One region of the Superficieibacter sp. genome, then DNA from elsewhere that is predicted to be linked to it. Evidence: predicted binding sites of a transcription regulator. Region 1 holds the regulator's gene; each other region holds the start of a gene.
The links. Region 1 encodes Fur, which represses iron uptake genes when iron is present. Its sites were predicted from a motif close to ATAATAATGAGAACNACTATCAA; they were not measured.
Positions count from the first base shown of each region.

Region 1 (5,345 bases):
AAATCTCAACTGCGGATAGCGTCAGGCCAGGATGACCGCAAAAGTCAGGAAACTTCTGAACGCTTGCAGCCGGGCGGCAGAATGTTCACCATGATACCCTAACCTGCCAGAGCGAAAAAAAGATCTTTACCATGAAATTAAACACTCGCACGCTATCTGCACAAAATTCGACTACCTCTTCACCGGTGGTTCTGGTTCACGGCCTGTTTGGTAGCCTGGATAATCTCGGCATTCTCGCCCGCGATCTGGTGAGCGACTATGACGTCGTTCAGGTCGATATGCGCAACCACGGCCTTTCCCCGCGTTCGCCTGAAATGAACTATCCGGCGATGGCGCAAGATCTGCTTGATACGCTCGACGACTTATCTATTGATAAAGCCACCTTTATTGGTCACTCGATGGGCGGCAAAGCGGTAATGGCGCTGACCGCGCTGGCAAAAGATCGCATTGACGGCCTGGTGGCGCTGGATATCGCCCCGGTCAATTATGCGGTCCGCCGCCATGATGAAATCTTTGCCGCCATTAACGCCGTCACCGCTGCCGCCAGCACCACGCGCCAGCAGGCCGCGACGGTCATGCGCGACATTATTGCTGAAGAAGGCGTGATCCAGTTTTTACTGAAATCGTTCGTTGACGGCGAATGGCGCTTTAACGTGCCGGTACTGTGGGAGCAATATCCACATATCGTCGGCTGGGAAACGGTTCCGGCGTGGGATCGCCCGGCGCTGTTCGTTCCCGGCGGTAATTCGCCATACGTCACCGCTGAATACCGCGATGCGCTGCTGGCGCAATTCCCGCAGGCCAAAGCGCACGTCATTGCCGGAGCCGGTCATTGGGTGCACGCTGAAAAACCGGACGCGGTGCTGCGGGCCATCCGCCGCTATCTGAACGAGCAGCAGTGATTAAAAATCCAACGTCCGTACGCCAGATTGCTTGCGGACGTTGGCGTGCCTGCTGCACTGATGTATGATGGCGCGCTACTCAACCGGGCAAAGGCCCGGCTGCTCGTTTCCCCCGAAGTCACTCTGAATCATGGCAAAAGAACAAACGGACCGTACGACAATAGATCTGTTCGCGAATGAGCGTCGCCCGGGAAGACCCAAAACCAGTCCCCTCTCGCGTGACGAACAGTTGCGCATCAATAAGCGTAATCAGCTTAAGCGTGACAAAGTGCGCGGCCTGAAGCGGGTTGAGTTAAAACTTAACGCCGATGCCGTGGATGCGCTGAACGAACTGGCGGAAGCCCGTGAAATCAGCCGCAGTGAACTGATCGAAGAAATGTTGCTCCTTCAGCTTGCGCATCTGCGCGGGCAGGATATTGTCTGAAAAGTCGTCCAGAATCCCCTTTCATGTAGCAGAGAGTGCAGTCGGACGCGATTGCTATTTCCGGGTACTTCTCTGTTCTGCTATGATTGCCTTTATCCGTGTGCAATCCGCCACCACCATATCAATAAGTATCAAGAGGTTATTTCACTCATGGCAATCACAGGCATCTTTTTCGGCAGCGATACAGGCAACACTGAAAATATCGCGAAGATGATTCAAAAGCAGTTGGGTAAGGACGTTGCCGATGTGCATGACATTGCCAAAAGCAGCAAAGAAGACCTTGCCGGTTACGACATTCTGCTGCTGGGCATCCCGACCTGGTACTATGGTGAAGCACAGTGTGACTGGGATGACTTCTTCCCGACGCTGGAAGAGGTAGACTTCAACGGTAAGCTGGTAGCGCTGTTTGGTTGCGGCGATCAGGAAGACTACGCGGAATACTTCTGCGACGCGTTAGGCACCATCCGCGATATCATCGAACCGCGCGGCGCGACCATCGTCGGTCACTGGCCGACCGCTGGCTACCATTTTGAAGCATCGAAAGGTCTTGTCGATGACGACCACTTTGTGGGCCTGGCGATTGACGAAGACCGCCAGCCAGAACTGACTGCTGAACGCGTAGAGCAGTGGGTAAAACAGATTTCTGAAGAATTGCACCTGAAAGACATCATCAACGCCTGATGATTAAAGGCGCAGCGGCGGCTGCGCCTTGTTAATAGTTTTAAGCAATCAAAATAATTGCTACATTTTTTTAACTTTTCAGTACATACCTGTACAATAGCCACTGATTTAACGAGGTCAGTGCGCCACTTTGCAGGCCGTGCCTCGTTTTAAACGCTAACTTTGTCTGATACTTGCAGTTTTCAATCAGGCATCGCAGTTCTATAATGAGAGGCGTTACGACAGTTGCACTCTCTGTAAATACTTCCTTGCCAGGAAGTGAATCTTATAGCAACAGGACAGATTCCGCATGACTGACAACAATACCGCATTAAAGAAGGCAGGCCTGAAAGTCACGCTTCCCCGGTTAAAAATTCTGGAAGTGCTTCAGGAGCCTGACAACCATCACGTCAGTGCGGAAGATTTATACAAACGCCTCATTGACATGGGCGAAGAGATTGGCCTGGCCACCGTCTACCGGGTACTGAACCAGTTTGACGATGCCGGCATTGTGACTCGCCATAATTTCGAAGGCGGCAAATCCGTTTTTGAACTGACCCAGCAGCATCACCACGATCACCTGATCTGCCTCGACTGCGGCAAGGTTATCGAATTCAGCGATGATTCTATTGAATCCCGCCAGCGTGAGATTGCTTCGAAACACGGCATCCGTCTTACCAACCACAGCCTTTACCTGTACGGGCACTGTGCGGAAGGCGACTGTCGGGAAGATGACAACGCTCACGACGGCGTAAGCAAATAAACAAAAAACCAGCCATCCGGCTGGTTTTTTTATCATCACATCTGACGGTCAGAAGATGGTAAACGGGGCGATGACCATAAATTTGACGTCGCGCTCATCCTGGAAGATGTTGCCGTAGCCGCCGGAATAGCTCGGAATGTCAGAATGGTTGTCATACTCGGTAAAGTGCAGTTTGAACATCGTGCCTTTTGCCCGACCGTCCTGAAGGGTATAGACCGCATCCAGGCTGTACGAAGACTCTTCGATGCTTCTGTCTTTATCGTAGTAAGCGTCGGGGTTGCTCTGCCAGGTGGACGGTTTAGCATCCCAGGCATAGACATAAGACGCGCCTACCGCGAAGCCTGGCAGATCCCAGTTTTTCAGATCGTACATCGCGCCGAAGAACACCGCTTTTTCATCGTTGGCGTTAAAGTCAGAGCGGTTATCCCACCAGATATCAAGGCGACCGTTGGAAGACGCGTAAGTCGGCGTCATACGTTGCAGGAAGTAGCCCTGCTGACCGTCCGCTTTCACCCAGGTGCCTTCCAGACGTAAATCCACCACTTCCGCCACTTTATAACCGAAGGTCAGCGCCTGAAGCCACGCCGTGCCATCATAGAGATCGTTAATGGTATGGTCATCGGCTTTATCGCGCGTGCCGTAGAACTGATAGCTGGTGGTAAACGGATTGCCGCCCAGATCGATTTTATAGCTGGCTTTGGCAAAATACTGATCGATGTACCCTTCCGCCTGACCAAAGGCCGCTTCCAGCACAAAATTATTTTTGAAATCGTATTTTGCGCCCAGGGAGTGCAGGTAATCGACGTTGGTCTTCTGGTCGTTCTGGTAGAATTTGTCCATCTCCAGATGCCACGGCGATTTGTACTCGTTGGTCCACATATACGAGAAGCTCAGCGCGCCGGTTTCGCCGTAGTCAAAGTTTGCCCCCGCTTCTGCCCCCTGATAGGTGCCGGGCATAAAGCTCCAGTGTGGAGCCAGCAGCGTCTGACCGGTTGGCTGAATATAACCCGCCCGCGCCCAGGCCGGACCGTATTTGAATTTTGCCGCCGCTTTATACAGGCTTATCCCGCTTTTATCGCCAGACCAATTTTCGTCATAGGCTTTATTACTTTTAGAGAACGCTATTTCGTTCGGGTGAGCGCTGTCTCCGTTTTCGGCCATTTCAATGGCGGTAAAAGCGGCAACATCAACGCCGAACATATCGGCGATATAACCGGACTGGAAATCAAGATTGGCGTTCCAGGTGGAGTGCGAAAGGTTGGTTTTATATTTGTCTTCGTCGGTGACGTCTTTACGATCACGCTCACGTTGCCAGTAGTAGATCCCGCCAGTTAAGGTGGAATCGTCAATAAACCCTTCAGCTCTGGCCTGCGATGCGGCCATAAAACCAGACATTGCGGTGACACCGGCAATAGCCAGCGCCAGCGTACTACGTTTGCCACTGAACGTACGCATAAGTTCATCCTCTTTGACTTTAAAAACGCCGACTAACGCGGCGATAAAAAAATAAAATTACAAGGCAGCACGCTAAAAGTGGGCGGACTGATGGCATAAAGAGTATTTTTCGCGACGCGAATTATCAACACTTTTAGAAGGGTAAAATGCAGGATTATGACGAAGCGCACATAATTAAACGCATCTTGTAACATTTATATCAGCGCCGAAGAATACCGTGCTGACGAGGTATGCGCATGATTAGCCAATACATTAGTTTGAGGAATATATTATCGGTTATTAATATGATCGGGGAAGTCAATGAGAATTAATTCGCGCCGCGAATATAACTATGATTTTTTATGCAGGCAGGAAAGTAAAAACGCCGCAGCTGCGGCGTTTTAAAAGCAAGAGCGACAATTTATTCGCCGATTTTCGCCCAGGTATCACGCAGACCTACGGTGCGGTTAAACACCAGCTTCTCTGCCGTGGCATAGCGGCTGTCGAGGCAGAAATAGCCTTCGCGCTCGAACTGATAAGCCTTACCCGCCTGCGCATTTTTCAGACCCGGCTCGGCAAAGCCCTGTTTGATCACCAGCGATTCCGGGTTGAGGGTGGCGAGGAAATCGTCCGCTGCTCCAGGGTTAGGAATGCTGAACAGGCGGTCGTAGAGGCGAATTTCTACCGGCAGCGCGTGCGCGGCGCTGACCCAGTGAATAACGCCTTTCACTTTACGTCCGTCAGCCGGATCTTTGCTCAGGGTGTCAGCATCATAAGAACAGAAGATGGTGGTGATATTGCCTTCGGCATCTTTTTCCACCCGCTCTGCTTTGATGACATAAGCATTACGCAGACGCACCTCTTTGCCCAGCACCAGACGCTTGTACTGTTTGTTGGCTTCTTCGCGGAAATCCGCGCGATCGATCCAGATTTCGGCGCTAAACGGGACTTCACGGCTGCCCATTTCCGGTTTATTCGGGTGGTTTGGCATGGTGACCATTTCGCTTTCGCCCTGGTAGTTTTCGATCACCAGTTTTACCGGATCGATCACCGCCATTGCGCGCGGGGCATTTTCATTCAGATCTTCGCGGATGCAGGATTCCAGCGAGGCCATTTCAATGGTGTTGTCCTGCTTGGTCACGCCGATGCGCTTGCAGAATTC
Region 1 is NZ_DAMAPU010000004.1:54,931-60,275, forward strand. Features, by position in the region: gene ybfF (esterase) at 132-902, shown strand; gene ybfE (LexA regulated protein) at 1,033-1,326, shown strand; gene fldA (flavodoxin FldA) at 1,477-2,007, shown strand; gene fur (ferric iron uptake transcriptional regulator) at 2,297-2,749, shown strand; gene chiP (chitoporin ChiP) at 2,798-4,204, opposite strand; gene glnS (glutamine--tRNA ligase) at 4,605-5,345, opposite strand, start outside.

Region 2 (5,345 bases), on a different contig from region 1:
GAAGGCGCTGGCCCACTGACTGATGAACAGACGCAAATCGAGCGCGCGCGGGTTCAGCACTACCCCGGCGCGTTCGCTGATATGCAGATTGGTGAAGCTGCCGGTGTGCTCATGAACGGCATATTCGTTACGGCAGATGCACTTCGTGTCTCCCACCAGTTCCAGCGCCGCGAGGATCTCGCGCATTTCGCCCTTAAGACGCACGGCATCGTGACCCACGCGGGCGTGGGTTAATTCCGCTTCGCTGATCGCCATCCGGGTGGCGATATCGCGGGCGTACTTTGCAGGCTCCTGCGCTTTAATGGTCTGATAGTGCTGCCAGATTGCGGAAACATCTTTTGATGAAACAGACATGGAATTCGCTTCCTTATAAGGTTAAAAACCCCCGGCAGCGATACCGGGGGAGCAAGAGTTAAGGATAACGTCTCGGTCAGAAGTCGACGTTAACACCCAGTTGCCACGTGCGCCCCGGCATGACCGCCAGCGCTTTGTCATACGCATTCTGGCGGGTGGATTCCTCAATGGTGCGGCTGCTCAGATAGTCCCAGTATTTACGGTCGGTGATGTTATAAACGCCGCCGTTGAGTCTGACGTTTTTCGCCACCTGCCAGTATGCCGTCCAGTCCAGCAGACCGTAGCCCGGCACGCGCATATAGTCGTTGCTGGAGTCAGCAATTGCCGCCCCCGAATTGCTATAGCTTTCGCGGCTGGTCGGCGTTGCGCGTTTGCCTTTGACGAAGGTAGCGGTCAGGGCGGTGCCATAGCGTTTCGCCGGATCGTCCCACGCCACGCCAGCAATGGCCTTCATCGGGGCTACGCTGTCGAGATCGATGTATTTATCCCCGCTGTAGCTGGATTTCGATTTCCCTTCGGTATAGCCATATGCCAGGGTTGCGCTCAGGCCATTGACCTCCTCAAACCAGGTACCGAAATTAAATCTGGCGCTAATTTCACCGCCGTAGATAAAGGCTTTATCGCGGTTTTCTGCCTGATAGGTGGTGTAGATATTGGAGGGAACGTCGGTGAATTTATCCGGGTTTCTGGCACGCGAGTAGCGGGTGTAGGCAATGAAGTTTTTATAGCTGTTATAGAACAGCGCGGTGCGCAGGGTAATGCCGTCGGTGACGTCCCCTTTCATGCCCCATTCGAGGTTATCGCTGGTTTCGGTTTCCAGGTCGGTATTACCGATCAGCGCGTATTGCTGGCTGCCCGCATAGCTGGAGCCGAGGTTCCAGGAGCCATATAGCTGGCTGGCATTGGGGAACTGCGCCCCGCGTTTATATTGCAGGTAAGTCATCAGGCGCGGCGTGATGTCGTACTGGAACGCCAACGACGGCAAAAGCTGCGTGTCGCTGTTTTTGCCGTATAACGTCGCCGCTTCGGACTCATCCAGCACGCTACTGTTTCTGGTCAGGCTGGAGAGATTATCCGGCTTCGTCGACTGGTGAACCACGCGTGCGCCAGGAATGATGGCGAAATGGTGCCCGCTGACGTCGAAATTAATCTGATCCTGCGCAAACGCGCCGAGGGTATAGCTGCGGCTGTCCGCCTCCGGCTGCATGATCTCACTGTAGGCCGTCGGCGCTGGCGACTGTCTGAACGGGCGCTGCGTTTTTGTGGTGCTGGCGTTAAAACCAGCGCTCAGATCGTGGCGGCCCAGCGTTTTGGCCAGCGCGTTCTGAAGACCCCAGGTATCGGTGTCATAGTCAGAGTAAACCGTTTGCATGTCGGTGGTAATGCTGTCCGGCATATAAGTGCGGTCATGCGCTTGCGTATGCTGGTAGTAAATTTTGCTGGACATGCTGTCCAGCCAGTCATTCATCGGCGTCCAGTCATCTTTCAGGCTGACGCCCCAGCGCCGGGTCTGGCTGGTCTGTTGGGCATCGCCGAGGATCTGGCTGCCGCTGCTGTTCCACGCGTCGTAATGGGTATGATTGGTTTTGTGGTAATAATCCAGCGTGCCGGTCAGTTTATGCTCATCGCCAGGCTGCCAGATACCGGAGGCCATCATCGCGTCGGAGTGCCAGTTAGCCGGGTAAGCGTCCACGGTGCCGCTATTGTTACGGGTTTGCTGACCGTCACGACGGCTGTAGACAAAAATGCCGCGCAGGGTGTCATCCCCCGCCGCGCCGGTGACGCCGTTATGCCAGCTGCGGTCGGCAGAATCGTAATCGCTCTGGTAGCCAAAGGCGGTATTTTTTCCCGGATGCAGGTAATCATCCGCGGATTTCGGGCGGAAAGAGACATTGCCGCCGATGGAGGTGTTGGCCTGTTCGGCAGAAGTCGCGCCGGACTCAATATCAACCGCGCCGTACATGTAGGGATCGATGTAGTCGCGGCCAATGCCGAAGGTGTTCAGCCCGGCCCGGCTTTTATAACTGCGTCCGGTGGCATCCGGCTGCGGTATCCCATCGACATCAATCCCTACCCGGTTACTTTCCAGGCCGCGAATGTTGTAGCCGGTATAGCCGCCCCGGTCAAAACCACTTTTGCCATTACCGGAACCGCCGCTGGCACCGGTGGCGCTGATTAAAGGTTCGTAGCGCATGATCGAACCGAAATCTTTCGCGCCCTTATTTTGCAGATCCTGCGCGCTGACCGAATGGCTGCTTCCCGCTTTCAGCAGCGGGGCCGGTGCGGTCACGAGCATTTCTTCAGTCGTGTCCGGTGGTGCAGAGGTTGCGGTAGTCTTTGCCGTCCCGGTATCAGCCGCCATAGCAGACGTTTGATACAGAGCGGCAAGTAATGAAGTCACCAGAACGCTCATCCGAAAGCGCTGCGGAGAAATGTGCGATGTATGCATAATGTTTTGTAAGCCTTTGTTTTATTAGTATCAGGCTCACATCTCACTTCCACTGAATGGTCAAAAAGGGGATAAACCCAAAAATTACGTACTGTTATAAATTATGAATCGGATACTAATGATAATTATTATCACTTGCAACAACTTCACAAAGTCTTCACATTTATAGCCAATAAACCGTAAATTGAGCGCTTCGGCTCCCTGAATGAGATGAGAGAAAAATGAGCAAAAACGCGATCTCCGTGCAGTACTGTTCACAGTGCAACTGGATGCTACGCGCCAGCTGGATGGCGCAGGAACTGTTACAGACGTTCAGTACCGATCTCGACTCCGTGCGTCTGATCCCCGGCACCGGCGGGATTTTTATTATTGATATTGACGGTCACGTGATCTGGGATCGTAAGCAGGATGGCGGCTTTCCCGACGCGGCAGAGTTAAAGCGCCGCGTGCGGGATTATTGTTTCCCGGAGAAAAATCTGGGACACGTGGAGAAAAAAAGTGAGTGAGCGTCTGGCGATTGCGCGGCATCTACCCCGCCAGCCACTGCGTTAACAGCGCGTGTAGCGTCGCAGGCTCCAGCGGTTTTCGCAATACCAGATATCCCTCCTCTTCGGCCTCTTTCAGCACCGGAGAGTTGAATTCGCCGCTGACCATCGCACCGCTGACGTTCGGCAGGCGCTCAAGCAGCGCCTTCAGGATGTCAAAACCGCTCTCACCGGATCGCAGGCGCTGGTCGCAAAGCACGACAAACGGCGTAAAGCCATCGTCGATGATGGCGAAGGCCTCTTCAGCGGAGGCAGCGCAGCGCACATCCAGCCCCCATGTATTCATCAGGCTTTTCCATGCGGAAATGACCAGCGGATCGTCGTCCACCACCAGGCAGGAGCCACGCAGCGACGAATGGCGGCTCACGGAAGCGACGGCGTCAGGCACGCCGTCAGAGGTTTTTTCTTCCCCAACATACTGTGCGAAGCGCATCCAGAAACGTGAGCCTTTATCTTCAATGGAATGCATACCGTACTCCACATTCATCATTTTGGCGCATCGCGCCACTACCGCCAGCCCAAGGCCGTGCCCGGCGCTGTCGATTTTCCACGCCAGTTCGGGGCGATAGTAAGGGGAAAAGATTTTGCCTTTTTCTTCGTCAGCAATGCCCACGCCAGTGTCCCACACCTCAAGGAGGCACTGTGCACCGCGCGGTCGTATGGCCACCAGCACACCCCCTTTTTGCGTATAGCGCAGCGCATTCTGGATCAGGTTGATCAGCGATTGCCGTACCAGTAGCGGGTCACCCATGACGTGGATGCGTCGTCCGGGCCGCCAGGTGCGAAGGACCAGACCGCGAGTCCGGGCTTCTTCCCGGAAAAGCGTGATCGCTGAATCCAGGAGCGCGCCGATGTCCACATGGACGGTAGTGGTGCCGATGCTGCCCGATTCGATTTTGCTCAGATCGAGCAGCGAGTTGAACATCAACTGCACGGAACGCACGCTTTGCTGAAGATCCAGCAGTTGCGGCATGAGCGCGTCGTTGTGGTTTTTATGAATGATGGCTTCGATCAGAAAACCCATCGCGTGTACCGGCTGGCGCAGATCGTGGCTGGCCGTGGTTAAAAACTGGTTTTTATCCCGCAGCGCCTGTTCTGCCTCTTCTTTTGCCTGGCGAAACTGCTCCGCCAGCCGGGCGCTCTGTTCTTCAAGATTTGCCTGCTGAATAAAGAACGCGTGCGAGGTTAACGCATGGCGATAAATCGCAAAACCGTAAAGCAGGTTGAGCATCAGCACAATTAACATCACGTTTTCCAGCCGACACACAATACCGAGATTTAATAATCCCCACGAGCCGAGAAAGAAACGCTTAAAGGTGCTGAATACGGGCGTCAGATGCGTTGCGTTAGCGGCGACAATTGCGGCAATACTGATATTCAGCAGCAGGAAAAAATCGAAATTATGGGTCTGGGGGGTAATAAAATAGAGCGATGAGATGCCAAGCCCGTGCGCAAAGGCCACTTTATTAATATGCGGCAGCCAGCGGCGTAATACCGCGTCGTCGTCATTCTCGCGGGCTTCACGCAAATAACGGCGATGCCATATTCTTACCATGATGGCGCACAGCAGGTAAATCACTATCCAGGCAATGGTTGGTCCTAATTGATCATCAAGCAAATAAAGCCAGATCGCGAAAGGAACGCCGACAAAGGGCACCGCCCCGAAGCTGAAGACTAACCGACTAAACGTGTTATTCAGCAGGCGGATCTGCGCCCGCGATGAAATACTTTCCTGCGGCAAATCCAGCACCGCTTTCATGGCAAAGGCTCCCGATTGCCGTGGAGCAGCGTAATGACCTCAACGCGACTGTTAACGCCGAGTTTTTTTAAAATATTACTGATGTGCTCTTTTACCGTCGGTTCAGAAATGGCGAGCTGTGAAGCGATGCGCTTATTCGGCAGACCGCGCATCATCATATGTAAAACCTCTTCCTGCCGGGGCGTTAAATTAAATTTTTGCAGGACGCTGTTCTTTATTTTTATTTCTTTATTGCTTG
Region 2 is NZ_DAMAPU010000002.1:148,910-154,254, reverse strand. Features, by position in the region: gene RT197_RS05020 (ChuX/HutX family heme-like substrate-binding protein) at 1-354, opposite strand, end outside; gene RT197_RS05015 (TonB-dependent receptor domain-containing protein) at 431-2,803, opposite strand; gene RT197_RS05010 (SelT/SelW/SelH family protein) at 3,025-3,309, shown strand; gene RT197_RS05005 (hybrid sensor histidine kinase/response regulator) at 3,332-5,107, opposite strand; gene RT197_RS05000 (response regulator transcription factor) at 5,104-5,345, opposite strand, start outside.
Region 2: a site for Fur is predicted at 2,916-2,938, ahead of RT197_RS05015 (TonB-dependent receptor domain-containing protein). Genes of this name have one in related genera too.

Region 3 (5,345 bases), on a different contig from region 1:
GCCATCGACCTTTTTGAAGTTGGCATCCACTTTCGCCAGCAGCGCGGCGTTTTCTTTCTGCAACTGAGGACGCAGGAGATCGACAATTTTCTGCGCGCCGTCGACGTTGGCCTGGAAATCCCACAGGTCGGTATGGCTGTAGCGATCTTCTTCACCGCTGATTTTGCTGGCAGCAACTTCTTCAATCAGCCCGGCGGCTCCGCCCACCACTTTTGACGGCGGGAACGCCAGCTCGCTGATGCGTTTTTGCAGGTCAACGACATCGGTGTACAGGCCGTCGGCGTAGCTCTCCATCCCTTTGGTGCTGTTATCAGCAAACAGCGCTTTTTCGAGGCGGTGGAAACCGGTGAATTTCGGATCGGCCGCTTTCTGCTCGTAGTCATCTTCGCGGGCGTCAATCGCGCCATCGAGATCGGAGAACAGTTCAGCAATCGGTTCGATACGTTCATAATGCTGACGGGTCGGCGCGTACAGCGCTTTGGCTTTTTCGACATCGCCCGCTTTAACCGCATCGGTAAACGCTTTGGTGCCTTTCACCAGCGCGTCCGTTTCGACAGTGACATAAGCTTTGTAGTCGGCGATCGCCCCGCTTAAGCCGAGCAGCGCATTGCCTTTCGCGGCATCTGCCGTGGCCGCGCCAGTCACGGTCAACTTCCCTTTCGGGTTAGTGAGCAGGCCGCAGGTCATTTCGTATTCGCCGGGTTGCAGGTTAGCCGTCATTTTCTGGGTGAAGCCAGGCGCGATGTTTTCCCGCTCTTCCACTACCATCACCCCTTTGAGGATCTCCCACTCCAGCGCCTTCTGACTGTGATTCTGGATGATAAATTGCGTTTTGCCTGCTTTCACCGTCAGGTTCATCGGCTCGCACTGCTTATCATTAACGGTGATTTTGACCTGCGGCACCTCCGCCGCCTGCGCTGCAAAAGCCGAAATCAGTAGCGCTGCCAGACTCAGTTGCAGGGCACTGCGGTTAACGTTGATTGTCATAGTCCATCCTTAAATAAGTATGTTGTAACTAATATCATTATTGTACGACGTCAGGTTGCAGGCGTGGCGGCAGTAGGTATAGCGCCAGCGCAGGTAGCAGATAAAGCAGGTAAACCGCGACTTCGCTGACGCTGGGCGCTTCCTGATAGCCAAAAATGCCTTCCAGCAACGTGCCAGACAGCGAATGCGTTGAGAGCACGCCGCTTAAGTCGAAAGCAACGTCCTGAAAATGGTTCCACAATCCGGCCTCATGAAATGCGCGGATCGCTCCTGCCGCCAGGCCCGCCGCTACCAGCAGGATAAAAAGGCTGGTCCATTTAAAGAACGCGGCGAGATTAAGGCGAATGCCGCCCCAGTAGAGTAAAAATCCCAGCACCACGGCGGTGGTCAGGCCCAGAACCGCGCCCAGCGGCGGCCACATCCCCAGATCCTGCTGGAATGCCGCCAGCAGAAAGAAAACTGATTCCAGACCTTCACGCGCCACGGCGAAAAAGACCATCGCCACCAGCGCCCAGCCCTGATTGCCCCCGCGCCGGAAAGCATTGTCCACCGCCTGTTCCAGATGCTGTTTGACGTTGCGCGAGACTTTACGCATCCAGAACACCATCCATGTCAGGATGACCACCGCGACCACCGCCACCAGCCCTTCAAACAATTCCTGCTCTTTTTGCGGGAACTCGCCGGTGGTTTCGTTGATGAAAATCCCCAGCCCCAGACAGAGGGCTGCCGCCAGCAGCACACCGATCCACATGATGCCGATCCAGCGGCCTCGCTGCGTCCGCTTCAGGTAGCTGGCAATAAGGCTGACAATCAGCGCCGCTTCCAGCCCTTCGCGCAACATAATGAGAAATGGGACAAACATCAGACGCCCTTATATAAATTACGGTCAACGGATGAAAAGAAACGTAAATACTAGTGATAGTGATTATCATTACGGCAAGAAGAAAAACAAGCGAATTTTGCGTCAGTCAGGCAATTATTTAATATGCCAGTTCACAGTCACCCGCGTGATGAGTGAACCATAAAAAAAAGGCGGAGTTTCCTCCGCCTTTTTTATTCGCCTGAAGGTCATTATTCAGTCACAGGCGCAGGACGCGGGCTGTGATAATGCGCATCCGCTTCGGCAAAACGCTGCTGCATTGAGGCCGACGGGGCTTTACCCAGCAGGCTGAAAATCACAATGCCGAGGCTGCCAAAAATAAAGCCGGGGATGATTTCGTAGAGATCGAGCCAGGCAAAGTGTTTCCAGACAATCACCGTTGCCGCGCCGATGATCATACCGGCCAGCGCTCCGTTGCGGGTCATTCGCGACCACAGCACTGAGAACAGCACCACCGGGCCAAACGCCGCGCCGAAACCGGCCCAGGCGTAGCTTACCAGTCCCAGCACGCGGTTTTCCGGGTTTGCCGCAAGGGCAATGGAGACCAGCGCCACCACCAGCACCATCACGCGCCCTACCCACACCAGTTCTGTCTGGCTGGCACCTTTACGTAAAAAGGCTTTGTACAAATCTTCGGTGATCGCGCTGGAACAGACCAGCAGTTGACAGCTTAACGTGGACATGACCGCCGCGAGGATCGCCGAAAGCAGCACGCCCGCAATCCACGGGTTAAACAGGATTTGCGCCAGTTCAATAAATACGCGTTCGGCATTTTGATTGACCGCACCGGCCTGCGCCGGATTATTGTTGAAGTATGCAATGCCGTAGAACCCTACCGCCACGGCACCGGCCAGGCAGAGGATCATCCAGGTCATGCTGATACGGCGGGCATGAACAATGGTGTGATGGGAATCCGCCGCCATAAAACGCGCCAGAATATGCGGCTGTCCGAAATAACCCAGCCCCCAGCCCATCAGCGAGATGATGGCGACAAAGTTAAGCCCCTTCAGCATATCGAGATTATCAACGCTTTTCTGGCGAATGACCTCCAGCGAATCATCAAAACCGCCTACCGAAACCACCACCATAATCGGCGTGAGGATCAGGGCGAAAATCATCAGGCTGGCCTGGACGGTGTCGGTCCAGCTCACCGCCAGAAAACCGCCGATAAACGTATACACGATGGTCGCCGCCGCACCTGCCCACAGGGCAGATTCGTAGCTCATACCAAAGGTGCTTTCAAACAGGCGTGCGCCCGCCACAATGCCTGATGCACAGTAGATGGTGAAGAACAGCAGGATCACCAGCGCGGAGATAATCCGCAGCACGCGGCTTTTATCTTCAAAACGACCGGTGAAATAATCTGGCAGCGTCAGGGCGTTATTGTTGACTTCGGTATGAACGCGCAAGCGTCCGGCGACCAGCTTCCAGTTGATCCAGGCACCAAGCGTTAAGCCAATGGCGATCCAGCTTTCGGAGATCCCGGAAATAAATATGGCCCCTGGCAGCCCCATCAGCAGCCAGCCGCTCATATCCGATGCGCCAGCGGACAGCGCCGTCACCAGAGGACCCAGGCTGCGACCGCCGAGAATATAATCGTCAAAGTTTTTGGTGGAACGCCAGGCAAAAAAACCAATTAATATCATGCCAAATATATAAACCAGGAACGTCACCAGCATCGGGGTGCTAACAGCCATTAAACTTCTCCAGAGTGATTGAGCGGCGTATTGATCGCCGCTTATTGCGCCACCGGAACGGGGTGGCCCCAGACTTTTCTCGTCAGGCGACCGTATCCTGCCGTAACCTTTTGTTATTCACAAATGGTTTAACACAGCATTCACATCATTTTTCACTCTGCACAAATATGATTTTCATCAAGGTTGCACTCGCTCACGTTTTTGCCGGTTGCACCTGCAAAAAATGTTAACCCGCTCACTGAACAACGCGCCGCATCATTATCCACACCGCAACCTGTATAACTTTTAATTAACAATCACCCTCTTTTCAGCCCTGTTAGCGCCGTCACATTTAACAAGGTTGCACAAAGTTGCAACATGCCGGATATTCACAGGACATCAATTATCGAATAACAGGAGTAAGGCATGGGGACGACCACAATGGGAGTCAAACTGGATGACGCCACCCGCGAGCGAATCAAAGCGGCGGCAAACCGGATTGACCGCACGCCGCACTGGTTAATCAAGCAGGCGATCTTTAATTACCTGGAAAGGCTGGAAAGCAACGAACCCATCGCGGAGATCCCTGCCCTGCATCATGCCGCAGAAACGGAAGAAAACGTGCCGCCAGTGGAAGATGTGCCCCAGCCGTTTCTCGAATTTGCCGAAAATATTTTGCCGCAGTCGGTTAACCGCGCGGCGATCACCGCTGCCTGGCGGCGTGCCGAAACGGATGCCGTTCCGATGCTGCTGGAGCAGGCGCGCCTGCCGCAGGCCATTGATGAGCAGTCGCACCAGCTCGCATACCGGCTGGCCCAAACTCTGCGCGAACAGAAAAACGCCAGCGGGCGGGCGGGTATGGTGCAGGGGCTGTTGCAGGAGTTTTCTCTCTCCTCGCAGGAAGGCGTCGCGCTGATGTGTCTCGCCGAAGCGCTGCTGCGTATTCCTGATAAAGCCACTCGCGACGCCCTGATCCGCGACAAAATCAGCAACGGCAACTGGCAGTCGCATATTGGTCGCAGTCCGTCCCTGTTCGTCAACGCGGCCACCTGGGGTTTGCTGTTTACCGGGCGGCTGGTCTCCACGCATAACGAATCCAGTCTGTCGCATTCGCTGAACCGCATCATCGGCAAGAGCGGCGAGCCGCTGATCCGCAAAGGGGTGGATATGGCGATGCGGCTGATGGGCGAGCAGTTTGTGACCGGCGAAACCATTTCTGCGGCGCTGGCCAATGCCCGTAAGCTTGAAGAAAAGGGCTTTCGCTACTCTTACGATATGCTCGGTGAAGCGGCGTTAACCGCAGCCGACGCCCAGGCGTATATGGTTTCTTACCAGCAGGCGATCCACGCGATTGGCAAAGCTTCTAACGGGCGCGGCATTTATGAAGGCCCGGGAATTTCCATTAAGCTTTCGGCTCTGCATCCGCGCTACAGCCGGGCGCAGTATGACCGCGTGCTGGACGAACTCTATCCGCGCCTGAAGTCGTTGACGCTGCTGGCCCGCCAGTACGATATCGGCATTAATATTGATGCTGAAGAGGCCGATCGTCTGGAAATCTCCCTCGATTTGCTGGAAAAACTGTGCTTTGAACCGGAGCTCGAAGGCTGGAACGGCATTGGCTTTGTGATCCAGGCCTACATGAAGCGCTGTCCGTTTGTTATTGATTATCTGATCGACCTGGCGACCCGTAGCCGTCGCCGTCTGATGATCCGCCTGGTGAAAGGCGCGTACTGGGACAGCGAAATTAAACGCGCCCAGATGGAGGGGCTGGAAGGTTATCCGGTTTATACCCGTAAGGTGTA
Region 3 is NZ_DAMAPU010000003.1:224,497-229,841, reverse strand. Features, by position in the region: gene efeO (iron uptake system protein EfeO) at 1-987, opposite strand, end outside; gene efeU (iron uptake transporter permease EfeU) at 1,025-1,849, opposite strand; gene putP (sodium/proline symporter PutP) at 2,059-3,564, opposite strand; gene putA (trifunctional transcriptional regulator/proline dehydrogenase/L-glutamate gamma-semialdehyde dehydrogenase) at 3,970-5,345, shown strand, end outside.
Region 3: a site for Fur is predicted at 1,897-1,919, ahead of efeU (iron uptake transporter permease EfeU). Genes of this name have one in related genera too.